3 regions of the Lysinibacillus parviboronicapiens genome follow, and region 3 is predicted to be linked to each of the others. Evidence: riboswitches for the same ligand, from Rfam matches in the RefSeq annotation. Region 3 holds a riboswitch; each other region holds the start of a gene.
What was found. A riboswitch is a leader RNA that binds a small molecule or an ion and turns the genes downstream of it on or off. The one in region 3 is predicted to bind cobalamin.
Positions count from the first base shown of each region.

Region 1: it holds a riboswitch for cobalamin, as region 3 does, so the genes downstream of both, C9J31_RS14040 ((2Fe-2S) ferredoxin domain-containing protein) here and C9J31_RS21665 (hypothetical protein) in region 3, are expected to answer to the same signal.
Region 2: it holds a riboswitch for cobalamin, as region 3 does, so the genes downstream of both, C9J31_RS20905 (FecCD family ABC transporter permease) here and C9J31_RS21665 (hypothetical protein) in region 3, are expected to answer to the same signal.

Region 1 is NZ_CP073713.1:2,906,635-2,910,830, forward strand. Features, by position in the region: gene C9J31_RS14030 (sirohydrochlorin chelatase) at 1-42, opposite strand, end outside; gene cobJ (precorrin-3B C(17)-methyltransferase) at 57-1,727, opposite strand; gene C9J31_RS14040 ((2Fe-2S) ferredoxin domain-containing protein) at 1,711-2,103, opposite strand; cobalamin riboswitch at 2,241-2,424, opposite strand; cobalamin riboswitch at 2,672-2,855, shown strand; gene C9J31_RS14045 (energy-coupling factor ABC transporter permease) at 2,997-3,743, shown strand; gene C9J31_RS14050 (energy-coupling factor ABC transporter substrate-binding protein) at 3,745-4,017, shown strand; gene cbiQ (cobalt ECF transporter T component CbiQ) at 4,021-4,196, shown strand, end outside.
Region 2 is NZ_CP073713.1:4,324,109-4,328,304, forward strand. Features, by position in the region: gene C9J31_RS20895 (monooxygenase) at 122-430, shown strand; gene C9J31_RS20900 (ABC transporter ATP-binding protein) at 556-1,356, opposite strand; gene C9J31_RS20905 (FecCD family ABC transporter permease) at 1,362-2,429, opposite strand; cobalamin riboswitch at 2,583-2,770, opposite strand; gene C9J31_RS20910 (biotin transporter BioY) at 2,960-3,556, shown strand; gene C9J31_RS20915 (YdhK family protein) at 3,728-4,196, shown strand, end outside.
Region 3 is NZ_CP073713.1:4,481,283-4,485,478, reverse strand. Features, by position in the region: gene ytvI (sporulation integral membrane protein YtvI) at 1-768, opposite strand, end outside; gene C9J31_RS21675 (hypothetical protein) at 861-1,409, shown strand; partial or broken gene C9J31_RS21670 (glutathione peroxidase) at 1,520-2,023, shown strand; cobalamin riboswitch at 2,177-2,377, shown strand; gene C9J31_RS21665 (hypothetical protein) at 2,557-3,096, shown strand; gene C9J31_RS21660 (ABC transporter substrate-binding protein) at 3,102-4,052, shown strand.

The DNA of each region.
Region 1 (4,196 bases), 1.6 Mb from region 3:
TGCTAAACGGCTACCATGGCCGACAAATAAAATAGCTTTCATCTCTTTTCTCCTCACTAGTCGCCGCACGGAGCTGGCTCTACTTTTATTTTTGAAGACATATCTTGATACGTAAAATGCAATATTTTTTTCACACGTTTGAAGTATTTAAACAAGCGTTCATTTGGATGCGCATTGGCTTTGTACTCTTCAAGAATGTCTGTTATAAGTGGAACAAGTTGTTCTGGCTCTAACCCTTCTACCACAGGCTGTGCCGCATGCGCTGTACGCCCAACTGGTTTAGCACCGATAAAGACATCAAATTTACTTTTACGATAGACAATACCAATATCATCAAACACTGCACGGTAGCATGCCATACCACAGCCGTTAAAGCCGATATTTAGCGTTTTCGGTAATGCTAAGCCACCTAGTTTTGCTTGAATTTCCTCGGCATATGGAATAGAGTCTGCTTTCTCTCCATAACAGAAATCACATGCTTTTAATGACAGTACATCGCCGATTGGAGCTAACAAAAAGCCCACTTCACGTAGTTTTGCTGTAATTTTACCGGGTTCAGATGTTGGAATTTTCAAATGAATTTGATGGTCCGGTGTATACTCCATCGTTCCTTCTTCCCCAACAACTTCAGCTAAAGCCGTCATTTGTTGCGGCGTGAAAAACTTATTAGCCACCCCAGGACTAACGGCAAGTTCAAAAATGGATTCAATCTTTTGTTGGACAAGTTTAGATGTGACATGCCCAGCACTTGTCCCTTTCACCATTGCAAGTGCAGTTGCAGCCATTTCAAGAGATGATTTATTTAGCGTTGACACAGGTGTAATCGCTAAACTGGGCTTGCTACGTCCTGCATTCGGGTCTGCCGCAAAATCAGCACGCGCTGTTCCCGTTTGTTGATTCATCGCCCACGGTTCATTTTCTTCTTTCAGACGTTGATGTGGACGTAGTGGCTGTTTTTCATCTCCAAGCGTATATTTTCGTTGATAGCCACGCGGTGTAATCATTTTATTGTCATAGAAAAATGTAGATGAATTTCCGATAATAACAGTTGTGAGCATCCCGATATCATGCTCAAGCATCTCCGCTAGTGTGGTCATCGTAATTTCCTGGCGATCACGATAGGCGCTTTTTACGAGCCCCACCGGTGTATCGGGAGATCGATATTCTAGTAAAATACGTTGTGCTTCGACGATTTGGCGTGTACGACGACCACTTTTCGGGTTGTAAAGTGCAATCACAAAATCCGCCATTGCTGCTGCTTCCACCCGTTTAGCGATTAAATTCCATGGTGTTAAATGGTCACTTAAACTAATTGTGCAAGAATCATGCATAATCGGCGCACCTAGTAAACTGGCACACGAATTAATCGCAGAAATACCAGGCACAATCTCCACTTCAACACCAGTTGCTTCGGTCCAGCCAAGCTCTATCAATACCTCATAGACGAGCCCCGCCATCCCGTACACGCCTGAGTCACCACTGGAAATGACAGACACGATATTACCTGCCTCTGCCTGACGCACAGCTTCCTGCGCCCTCGAAACTTCTTCGGTCATTCCTGTACTAACAATCGACTTGGCAGTCACTAAATCTTGTATGAGCTCCACATACGTTTTATAGCCGATGATAAAGTCACTCTGTTGCAGTGCTTCTACAGCTCTTGTTGTTATATGTTTAAAATCCCCGGGGCCAAAGCCCACAACAAAAATCTTACCTTTTTGCGCCATTTTGTTCCCCCTCTTTCACCTTTTCAATGCCTTTAATAGCTGTTGTTTGTGGTGTACGCTGTAACGTACCTTCACGCAGTGTGAACACATGTTCACTATGTAAAGACTCATGATGTAAGTCTTGCACGAGCGCCTTTGCATGCTCTGTCGTTGGCACACGATACCAGTTTCCTTGTGGATAGGCGATGACAACACAAGCATCCTTACACCTGCCGTTGCAGCGTGTTCTTGTCGTATGTATTTCCTTATCAAGTGCTTGTACCTGTATTTCATTACGTATTGCTTGGGTAATTTCTTCGCCATCTTTATGCATACAGCTACTGCCATTGCAAATAAAAAGATGCGTTTTCATTCCGTCTAAGTTCCAAGTTGTCATTGTCTTGCTCCCCTCATTTGCGACTAGGAAAAAGAAAAGACCTTCACTCTAAACGAAGAGTAAAGGTCTTGTAGAAGCCAAATAAAAACGAATAAATATAAGTACTCGTTCTCGCTTCAACTTCTCCCTCCGAAAAGTTTGCATGCCATCAACTAAGCAGGTTTCCTGACTTAAGCTTCTTTTTACTTTCGCGCCTTCCCAAGTGATACTAGTGGCATTTGCGATTTCATCAGCTATTACAGTAGCGGGGGCTGTATCGGATTCACACCGATTTCCCTATTATCTCGAATTATCTCGAGCACTTATAGATGTATCTATATGAAATTTTAATTGTCTAAAAACGTAATAGAAAACTGTTTCTATCATAGCTTATTATTTATAAATTTCAACAATTCTTTTTTAATTTGTGAAATTTTTAGTAAAATTTCAACAAATATTTCATGCAAAAATGTGGTGTTACTCTATGATTTATCAGAATTTTCTAGAATGAAGCTCAATTAAAAATATTTTTTATAAAAAGAGATAGCATATTTATGGAAAATCATGTTACACTTTGTCGTGAAATCTCACAACTTCATCTTTTTTCGGTGCGAAGTGTAGTCATTTTGCTTAAAAGGGAAGCCGGTTCAAGTCCGGCGCGGTCCCGCCACTGTACTAGGGAGTTTTATAGATTATGTCACTGTCCAAAGGATGGGAAGGCCTATAAAATGTTGAACTAAAGCCAGGAGACCTGCCGAAAAATACGTGATCGTTTCAACCTACGAGGATAGGTGTGCGGCTTGGCAGATGATAATTTCTATTTGCTTTTTCAGCTATGCACTTTTCCTACATCGGAAAAGTGCTTTTTTATTGCGCACGCTACATTCTAAATTTTATTTTAAGGAGGAGCTATTTTGAAATTTTCTTGTTGGAAGCTTAGTTATTTCTTACTAGCATTTTTACTCGTGCCAAATCGAGCATTTGCCATGCACATCATGGAAGGATTTCTGCCGATTGAATGGGCGATTTTCTGGTGGATCGTAGCCATGCCATTTATTATTTTAGGATTACGTTCAATTCGTAAAACAATCGATGAAAATCCCGAAACAAAAATGATACTCGGTCTTTCAGGTGCTTTTGCATTCGTCTTATCTGCACTTAAAATCCCCTCTGTAACAGGAAGTTGTTCACATCCAACTGGAGTTGGCTTAGGAACTGTATTATTCGGTCCATTGGCAATGAGCGTAATTGGAACAATCGTCTTATTATTCCAATCTTTACTGTTAGCGCATGGCGGCATTACGACATTGGGTGCAAATGCCTTTTCGATGGCTATAGTAGGACCTTTTATCGCGTACTTTGTTTTTAAAGGTTCTCAAAAGATTGGCCTATCGTTCTCACTTGCCGTATTTTTTGCAGCAATGCTTGGTGATTTAGGTACATATGTTGTGACTTCTGTCCAACTTGCACTGGCCTTCCCTTCAGAAGTTGGAGGCTTTATGGCTTCATTCACAAAATTTTCTGGTATTTTTGCGTTGACACAAATTCCACTTGCCATTAGCGAAGGGATTTTAACAGTCATCGTCATGAATTTCTTAAAAAAATATAATGTCAGTGAATTAAAAGCTTTACGTGTTTTCTCAGCAAAGGAGGCACATTGACATGAAAAAAAATTTACTACTCTTAGCTATTGTTGTGCTATTGGCAATCATTCCGCTGTTCGTACAAAAAGGAGCAGAGTTCGGTGGAGCTGACGGTGAGGCTGAAGTCGCAATTGGTGAAATTAACGCTCAGTACGAGCCATGGTTTGAAAGTTTTTGGGAGCCACCAAGTGGTGAAATTGAGAGCCTATTATTCGTGCTTCAAGCCGCAATTGGTGCTGGTTTTATCGGCTATTTTATCGGCTATATGCGTGGCAAACACAAAGAAGGTTAAGCGATGTTACTCATTGATAAGTATGCTTACATGAACAAACTAGCGTCTGTTCATCCGCTAGAAAAAATGACGTTTTCTCTTGGTCTTCTACTGCTGTCGCTTATCATGAGGGATGAACTTATTTCACTCATTACATTTATTGTGATGAGTGCTTTTATCATTTTAGGTGCAAGAATTCC
Region 2 (4,196 bases), 160 kb from region 3:
CAGCTTCAGTCCATTATGTTGTTAACTATGGGGGAAAAATAAACACATTACACATTGAGGATGTCAGTTACCCACTAGTTTTGTATGTGATAGAAGGTAGCATTATAAAAGGACTGAAGGTATGGCTTATTTATTACAGGTTGACTTTACAATGGACGGACCTTTTGGCGTAGAGATGGCTGAGGGTTTGCAAAATTTAGCAAGAAGTATTAATGATGAAGAAGGTTTCATCTGGAAAATATGGACCGAGGATGCAACGACCAAACAAGCTGGTGGCGTCTACTTATTCGATTCGAAGGAAAGTGCTGAAAAATATTTAACTATGCATTCTGCTCGTTTAACTAGCTTCGGCATTACTAATATTCGTGGCAAAATTTTTGAAGTTAATGAAACATTATCTACAATTAACCACGGTCCAATTCAAAAATAAAAAGTAAAAATGGACGTTTCTCAAATAAATTGGGAAATGTCCATTTTTCATTTTTTTGACGTCATGCATCTTGCTTTTATAACATGTTCCTATGTACATGCTAACATAATTTCGCTTCAAGTATTTTAAATAGAAGGTTCTTTCAAAGTTTTTTTTGTGAATTGTTCAGACACATATGTTAAATAAGGTTTGCCCGTCAAATGGTGGATTTGAATATCTGCATATACACCAAATACTTCCCGTAGTAAAGCTGGTGTGAGCACTTCTTCTGGAGTTCCGTGACAAACAATTCTACCCTGCTGTAAAACATAAATATAATCACAATACATTGCGGCGATGTTTAAATCGTGTAGCGCAGCCACTACAGTCAAATGTAAAGTTTGAATTAAATCCATTAGTTGTAATTGATGCTGAATGTCTAAATGATTCGTTGGTTCATCTAGGATAATCACTTGTGCTTGCTGAGCAAGAGCACGTGCAACCATCACTCGTTTTTTTTCACCTCCTGAAAGAGAGCTAAAGCTACGCGTTTCTAAATGGTCAATGCCCGTTTGGAATAAGGCTTCTCTAACAATTTTAAAGTCATCTTCATGGTCAAGTTCAAATAATTTTTTGTGTGGAGTTCTTCCCATACTAACCAAATCTCGTACTTGAAAATCGAATAATACTGGTGTTTCCTGACTAACTACAGCTAAATTTTTAGCAATGGATTTACTCGACTGCTTTAAAATATCTTTCTCGTTCAGTAAAACCGTCCCGCTTTCTGGCTTTAATAGACGATACATATTTTTTAAGAGTGTGGATTTCCCACTTCCATTCGGACCAATTAAGCCGACAAACTGCTTCTCCTTTATTCGGATACTCACTTCATGTAAAATTCGCTGATCATGCATGGAGAACGATACTTGTTTTGCTTCTAATGTCATATTTTCTAATCTCCTTCACCGAAAGAATAATTGTTACGACGCAGTAACCAAATGAAAAAAGGTCCTCCACAAAATGCAGTAATAATACCAATTGGCATTTCCTCTGGTGCAATTAGTATTCGAGCAAGTGCATCTGCCCAAACCAAGAAAATTGCTCCCAATAAAGCACTAATCGGGATAACGTATTTATAATTTGAGCCTACGATTAACCGTACGATATGCGGAATAATCAAACCAACAAAGCCAATTGCGCCGCTTACTGCAACTAGTACGCCGGTAAGTAAAGAAACTAGAAGAACAAGTTGTATTCGGAATTGTTGTAAATTAACCCCTAAGGTTACTGCTGCTTCTTCTCCAAGTAGTAACAAATTTAAATTTCGATAATGGAGCCAAAGCAAGACAAATACAATGACAAAAATAACCATCGGGATGAGAAGGTTACTCCATTTCGCTCCTGCAAGGCTGCCTAGCATCCAATACATGACTGCCTTCATGCCCCCCTCTTGCTTCGACATCATTAATATAAAGTTCGAAGTGGCAGATAAAATAAAGGATACCGCCATTCCTGCCAGTAATAAACGAAAAATAGAAATACGCCCGCCAACACGCGACAAGAAAAACACTAATACAATCGCGATTAATGAGCCTAAAAAAGCTGAGATAGATAGAGCGTATATGCCAAAAAATGAAAAAGCGCCTAAAATTATAACGGCTGTCGCACCAACAGTTGCACCTGATGAAACTCCTAAAATATACGGATCTGCAATAGAATTACGAACAAGTGCCTGAATGGCAGCACCTGCTATGGCTAATCCTCCGCCAACGATTGCGGCGAGTAAAACACGTGGCACACGAATTTGCCAAATGATAATTTCTTGAGAGCGACTCCAATCTTGCTCTATCCAATTTTGGACGAATGGTATTTTTGAAAAGATAACTTTCCATACGTACAACGGTGTAATAGAAACAGAACCTATCATGATGGCGAATGTAATGGAGATGATGAGCAATAGAAGGAGCAGCATAGAAAGCAAGATAAATTTTTTATTTGGGCGTACTGTCTGTTTATTCATCTGTTTATTAACTCCTAGTCAAAAAATGATAGATGGGAAGCAATAAAAAAGGGTATTCTACGCAAAAAATTTGCATAGAAATACCCTGGAATAAACAAAAGTAAGAAATGTATCCTTCAATTGTCCGTAATTGCTTGCATCCTCGTGGGCATTACAGGTAAAAACTAATTGGCAGGTCTCCTGGCTTCGATTCATCGTTGCTATGATAGCCTTCCCATGTTGAACAGTGGCTTATATATCATAGAACTCCTCGTTACAGTTGCGGGACAGCGTCGGATTTCCACCGACTTCCCTTTTAAGTGATGCTTTAGGGGCATCACACCAATAGTATCTGAAATATTAAAATTATGACGATTCTAACATACATAATTATTGTAGTCTATACATATTTTTTCTTTTTGACATATTTAGGCTATGAATTTTCTAACTTATTAACAGCAGTTGTGTTAACTTAATAAAATATAAAGTTGACACAAAGTTTTTATTTTCTTAAAATATCACTATCAACTTTACTAAATTGGGGTGAAATTATGACAACAGTAGCACAACATTCACAACACAAATTAACAACATTCGATCTTGCGTACATCGGCTTATTTTCCACATTAATGATGGTTGGTGCCAATATTACTTCCTTTGCACCTTTCATGGTAGTTGGTAGCTTACCTATCACTTTACAAACGTTTTTTGCTATTTTAGCAGGACTTATTCTCGGTAGTAGAAAAGGGGCACTTGCCTGTACCGTCTATATGTTGATTGGTTTAGCCGGGGCACCTGTATTTGCCCGTTTCGGTGGAGGCTTTGGACAAATCTTAAGCCCTACATTTGGCTTTATCCTAACCTTTATTTTAGTAGCCTTTATAGCAGGGCTTATAATTGAAAAAAGCGCTACGAAGAAGAGCTATGTCATAGCTGCTCTAATTGCTACATGTATTAATTATTTTCTGGGTACAAATTGGATGTATTTTGCTTACAAGCTATGGGCTAGTGCACCTGAAGGTTTCACTTACAAAATAGCCTGGCTTTGGATGATGCCTCCGTTACCAAAGGATATGATCTTAGCAGTATTCGCTGGTATTTTCGCATATCGTGTACAAAAAGTGCTTCGGATTTTTCCTGTAAAATAATCCGAAGCCTATATCGATAAAAACGCCGCTTCTTTAGCTTATGAGCGGAGTTTTTTTTTAGTATAGATATGACCATGGGTATCTTATGTCTGTAAAGGCAACTGCCTTCATCCATAGTTTCTGCACATTTATTTGCTACATTTATAGCAAATGAAGAAGGAGGAATTGGATATGAAAAGACCAAGAATTTGGCATGGAGGCTTACTAACGGTAGTTGCTGTTTTGGCATTATCCGCATGCTCTAAAGAAGTAGCAGATACAGAAAAAGACGCCCCTGCTGAACAGCATACTGAAATGGATCATTCTTCGATGAATCATTCCAGTTCTGGTGAAGTACCAGCAACTTTGAAAAATGCAGAAAACCCAATGTATCCGGTTGGTAGCACGGCTATTATTAAGGATGGACATATGGAAGGTATGAAAGGAGCAGAAGCAACGATTGTTGGTGCTTATGATACAACTGCTTACATTATTTCGTATGAACCTACTACAGGCGGCCAACGCGTGGAGAATCACAAATGGGTCATTCATGAGGAATTATTCAATCCCGGGAGCGCACCATTAGCACCTGGAACAGAAGTAAAAACGGATGCATCCCATATGGAGGGCATGGAAAATGCAACAGTACGTATCGATGAGG
Region 3 (4,196 bases):
CAGAAATGGAACGATGTCAATTAGCCAAATGATTAAGGTCATTGTGACAGCATATTTGGGCTGAATAAGGAGAAGTCCAACAAGTGTGACACCTCCAATAATAAAGCTCACGAGTAGATGTGCCTTCATAAAACCAAAAAATGCGTCTTTTAAACGATTAGAAATTATTTTCATTTTTTTCGCAGTAGATGGCTTCAAATATTTGTAAGTAACTTGTTTTAATTTTGGTAAATCTAGCATAAATAGAAATAGAGCAATCATATATACGAGAAGACTAATAAAGAGGCTTGGAATTTCTGAAAAGAATGCAGTAACTTTGGTATAATTAAAGATGTTTAGAAAAGATTCTTCAATTTTCTTAATGAAATCCATTGTTGTACTTTGAAGTGAAGCACTCACTTCAGCGGGGAAGTCTTCCGTATATTTAGAAATGTTATCTTGCATGTTTAACCACATTTCCGATAGTTTAGAAATATAATAGGGGGCTTGCTTTGAAACTACTATAATTTGCGACATGAGCTGTGTAATAGTAAAGTAACAAATAATAGAAATAAAGATAACGCTCATTATGTAAATGAAGGCGACTGCAATTTTCCGAGACATTTTCCATTTTCGTTTAAAAAACATTACAATTGGTTCTAAGAAAAAAGCGGTAATCCCCGCCAATATAATAGGCACGGAGACTGGTATGATAAAATATGCCGCCACTATTAGACATATAATCACAAGCGTTCGTAAAATCAACTTTCGGGTAATAGATTTATTCATAAACTCTCCTTCTTTGTATAAATTAAGTTAAGTGTAACATAAAAAATTTAAAATTTTATAACGTTCTGACAGAATAAAGGTAGGGATGAATCATGGAAAAAGAGATTTTGCAACTTTTTAGTAATATAACAGAGCATGACCGTGAAATCCAATTCGAGTCTTATGAAGAATTGATAAAAATTATGCAAGAACCAGTTGACTGGACATACTCAGTCTGGGAGCATCTCGTTCAAGCCCTTACATATAAAGATGGACATGTACGTGCACGTGCAGTACAGTTTTTATGCGCATTGGCGGCTAAAAGTGATCCAGAAGAACGTGTACTAGAGGATTTTTTGAAAATTTGGGCAGTAACGTATGATGATAAAACTGTAACGGCAAGACATAGTCTACAAGCAATCTGGCAAATTGGGCTTGCTGGACAAGTGCAAAGAGATTTAATTGTTTCGTATTTAGCAAAAAGATTCCAAACGTGTATTGACGAAAAACACCCGACACTGATCCGATACGATATTATTGTATCCTTTAAAAAGTTGTTTGATGCCACGAATGACAGGAATCTATTAGAAATTGCAAAGAGATTAATTGATGAAGAACAAAACGTAAAATATAAAAAGAAATATCAGACAGCCATTCGTTAAACAAGCGTAATGGCTATTTTTTATGTTGAAACTCATTTGTTGGAGAAAATTTAGTTTATTGCTATAATCATGAAAAATATGAAAATGAGGTTTAAAAGTCAAATGGTGAAATTTTATCGATGGAAACATATCGTGGGAAGCCGATGCTTATTGTCAACACAGCAAACAAATGTCGTTTTACATATCAGTTTGAATATTTACAAAAAATGTATGAAAAATAGGGCAAGGATAATTTCCTTGTGTTAGGTTTTCTTTGTGACCAATTTGACAATCAAAATCCAGAAGATGGTGAAGAAACTACACAGCTATGTAAAGTAAATTATGGTGTGATATTTCCAATTTTTGAATTAGTGCAAGTAAATGGTGAGACTACACATCCATTATTCAATTATTTAAAGCATGAAGTGGATTTTCATGAATTTGGAAAGGCAAATATACAGGAGAAAATGTTAGCTCAAACGATAGTCCAAATAGCACCTAGCTTTTTAGATGGTCGCAATATTCGCTGGAACTTTACACAATTTTTAGTAGATGGTAATCGTAAAACAACTGCGCGCTTCGAACCAACGGATTCTCAACTTGATATTGAACAAGCTATCGAAAGAATTTTATAGTCATTATTGAATATAGAATTTTCAGGTGAGAACTACAAATAGCTAATCGTTATGTAGAAATAGTGCTAGGTTTTATATGTTTTTGACCGAGTTTTCCGCAATTTCGCAACTACTTTTTCATCACAATATATGATAAACTGCTTTACAAGTGAATAATTCTTGCAGAATAAGGGTGCTAGGCCATAGCATAATCGGGAATTCGGTGTAAAACCGAAGCTGTTTCCGCAACTGTAAGTACATAAATCATAAATTTAAGCCACTGTCTAAGATTAGATGGGAAGGTATTTATGACATCGCTACATCTAGGTAGTGAACTGTACAAGCCAGGAGACCGACCTTTATTTGAACGTATAAGTACTCTTCGGAAGTTAGGAGGATATGCGGCAAATACATAGGCAATGTCGTGTCAAAGCGACACTATTTATGCATTTTCGTCGTTACTCTATTAATCGGGAGTGGCGTTTTTTTTATGCACTTTAACCTTCATCCAGTAAGTAAGGAGAATTTCACGAAAGAAAGTGGGGGTCTTAGTTTTGAAAAAAGATGCGCGTTATTCATGTTATCCGTTTATGCGTGAAAAAGTATCAACGGTTGATTATGAAATTCGTACAGATAGTTTAACAACACATGTAGGTGTTGCCCTGGCGGCTGTAAAGAAAGAAACGGTGGAGGTTGTAGCAGGCGATTTGCTGGCAATTTTGCCGATGGCTTATCATGTCAATGGTTCAGTACGTGGCAAATTGGCAGTTACCGATGAAGATTTAGCATGGTTAAGTAATCGTTATGATTTTTACGTTGAGCATGTTAGGGAAGAGATTCAAAACTTTGTTTTACCACAAGGAACGGAGGCTGCTGTTGCCCTTCATTTATGTCGAAGTGAAGCGAAAAAATCATACCGTGTCTTGCACAAAGTGTCTGAAGAGCGAGAAGTACCAGCTATTCTCTTCGATTATTTAGGATTACTGGCGAATGTGTTTTTTGTCATGGCTGTATACATGAATCAACAAGCTGGAATTGCTGAAATTCCGTTTATAAGTAAATCATACCCAATGAAAAAGAAAAAAGGAGAATGAGATAAGTGAAGAAATTATTTAATTTCCAATGGCTATCAATTTTGATGTTAGCACTTGTCCTAGTGGGCTGCGGTACAACTGATGAAGAGAAGAATGGGGAAACATCTCAGGAACAAAAATCAACTGAAGCAACAGGCTATAAAGTGACTGATGATCGTGGTGTAGAAGTGACATTTGATGCTGTACCAAAAACTGTGGTGTCATTACAGCCAAGCAATACAGAAATTTTATTTGCATTAGGTGTTGGGGATAAAATCGTAGGCGCAACAGATTATGATACATATCCAGCAGAAGCACAAAACATTGAACGAGTATCAGATTCTATGACGTTTAATAGCGAGCGCATTTTAGCATTAAAGCCAGATGTAGTGATTGCTTATACTACTGGCCAGGATGACGCGTTAAAAGGACTTGAAGATGCAGGTGTAAAAGTATTTGTTATCCAGTCAGCAGCCTCATTTAAAGATGTTTATGGGGATATAGAACAAATTGCGACTGTCATGGGTGTTGAGGATAAAGGTGAGCAATTAAATAAAGACATTAGGGCTAAAATAGCTAATGTTCAAGCAAAAGTAAAAGATGTAGAAAAACAAAAAAATGTTTACTTGGAGATTAGTCCAAAGCCAGACATTTATACAACAGCAGCAGGTACATTCCAACAAGAAATTTTAAATGCTGCTAATGTGAGCAATGTATTTGCTGACCAAAAGGGTTGGGTAAAGGTTTCTGAGGAAGACGTCATTGCTAAAAACCCTGAAGTTATTCTAACAACTGTGAATTACGCTAAGGATCCTGCGGCAGAAATTATTGCCCGTAATGGTTGGAATACGATTACAGCGATTCAAAACAAAGCAGTATATTATGTAGATGCTGATATTTCCACTCGTCCTGGTCCACGTATTGGGGAAGCGGTTGAGTTAGTAGCCAAAGCTGTTTATCCTGAGCTGTTTCAATAATTAAAGACTTTTAAGAGCCGTTCTATTAGATTAGGACGGCTTTTTGTTAGGTATGACACCTTGCCGAAATTAGCTCGGAAAGAGGGAGAAGCGCTCAGGTGCCCTGGAAATGCGCTCTGGTAAGAAGGCAAGATTTATTTTAGA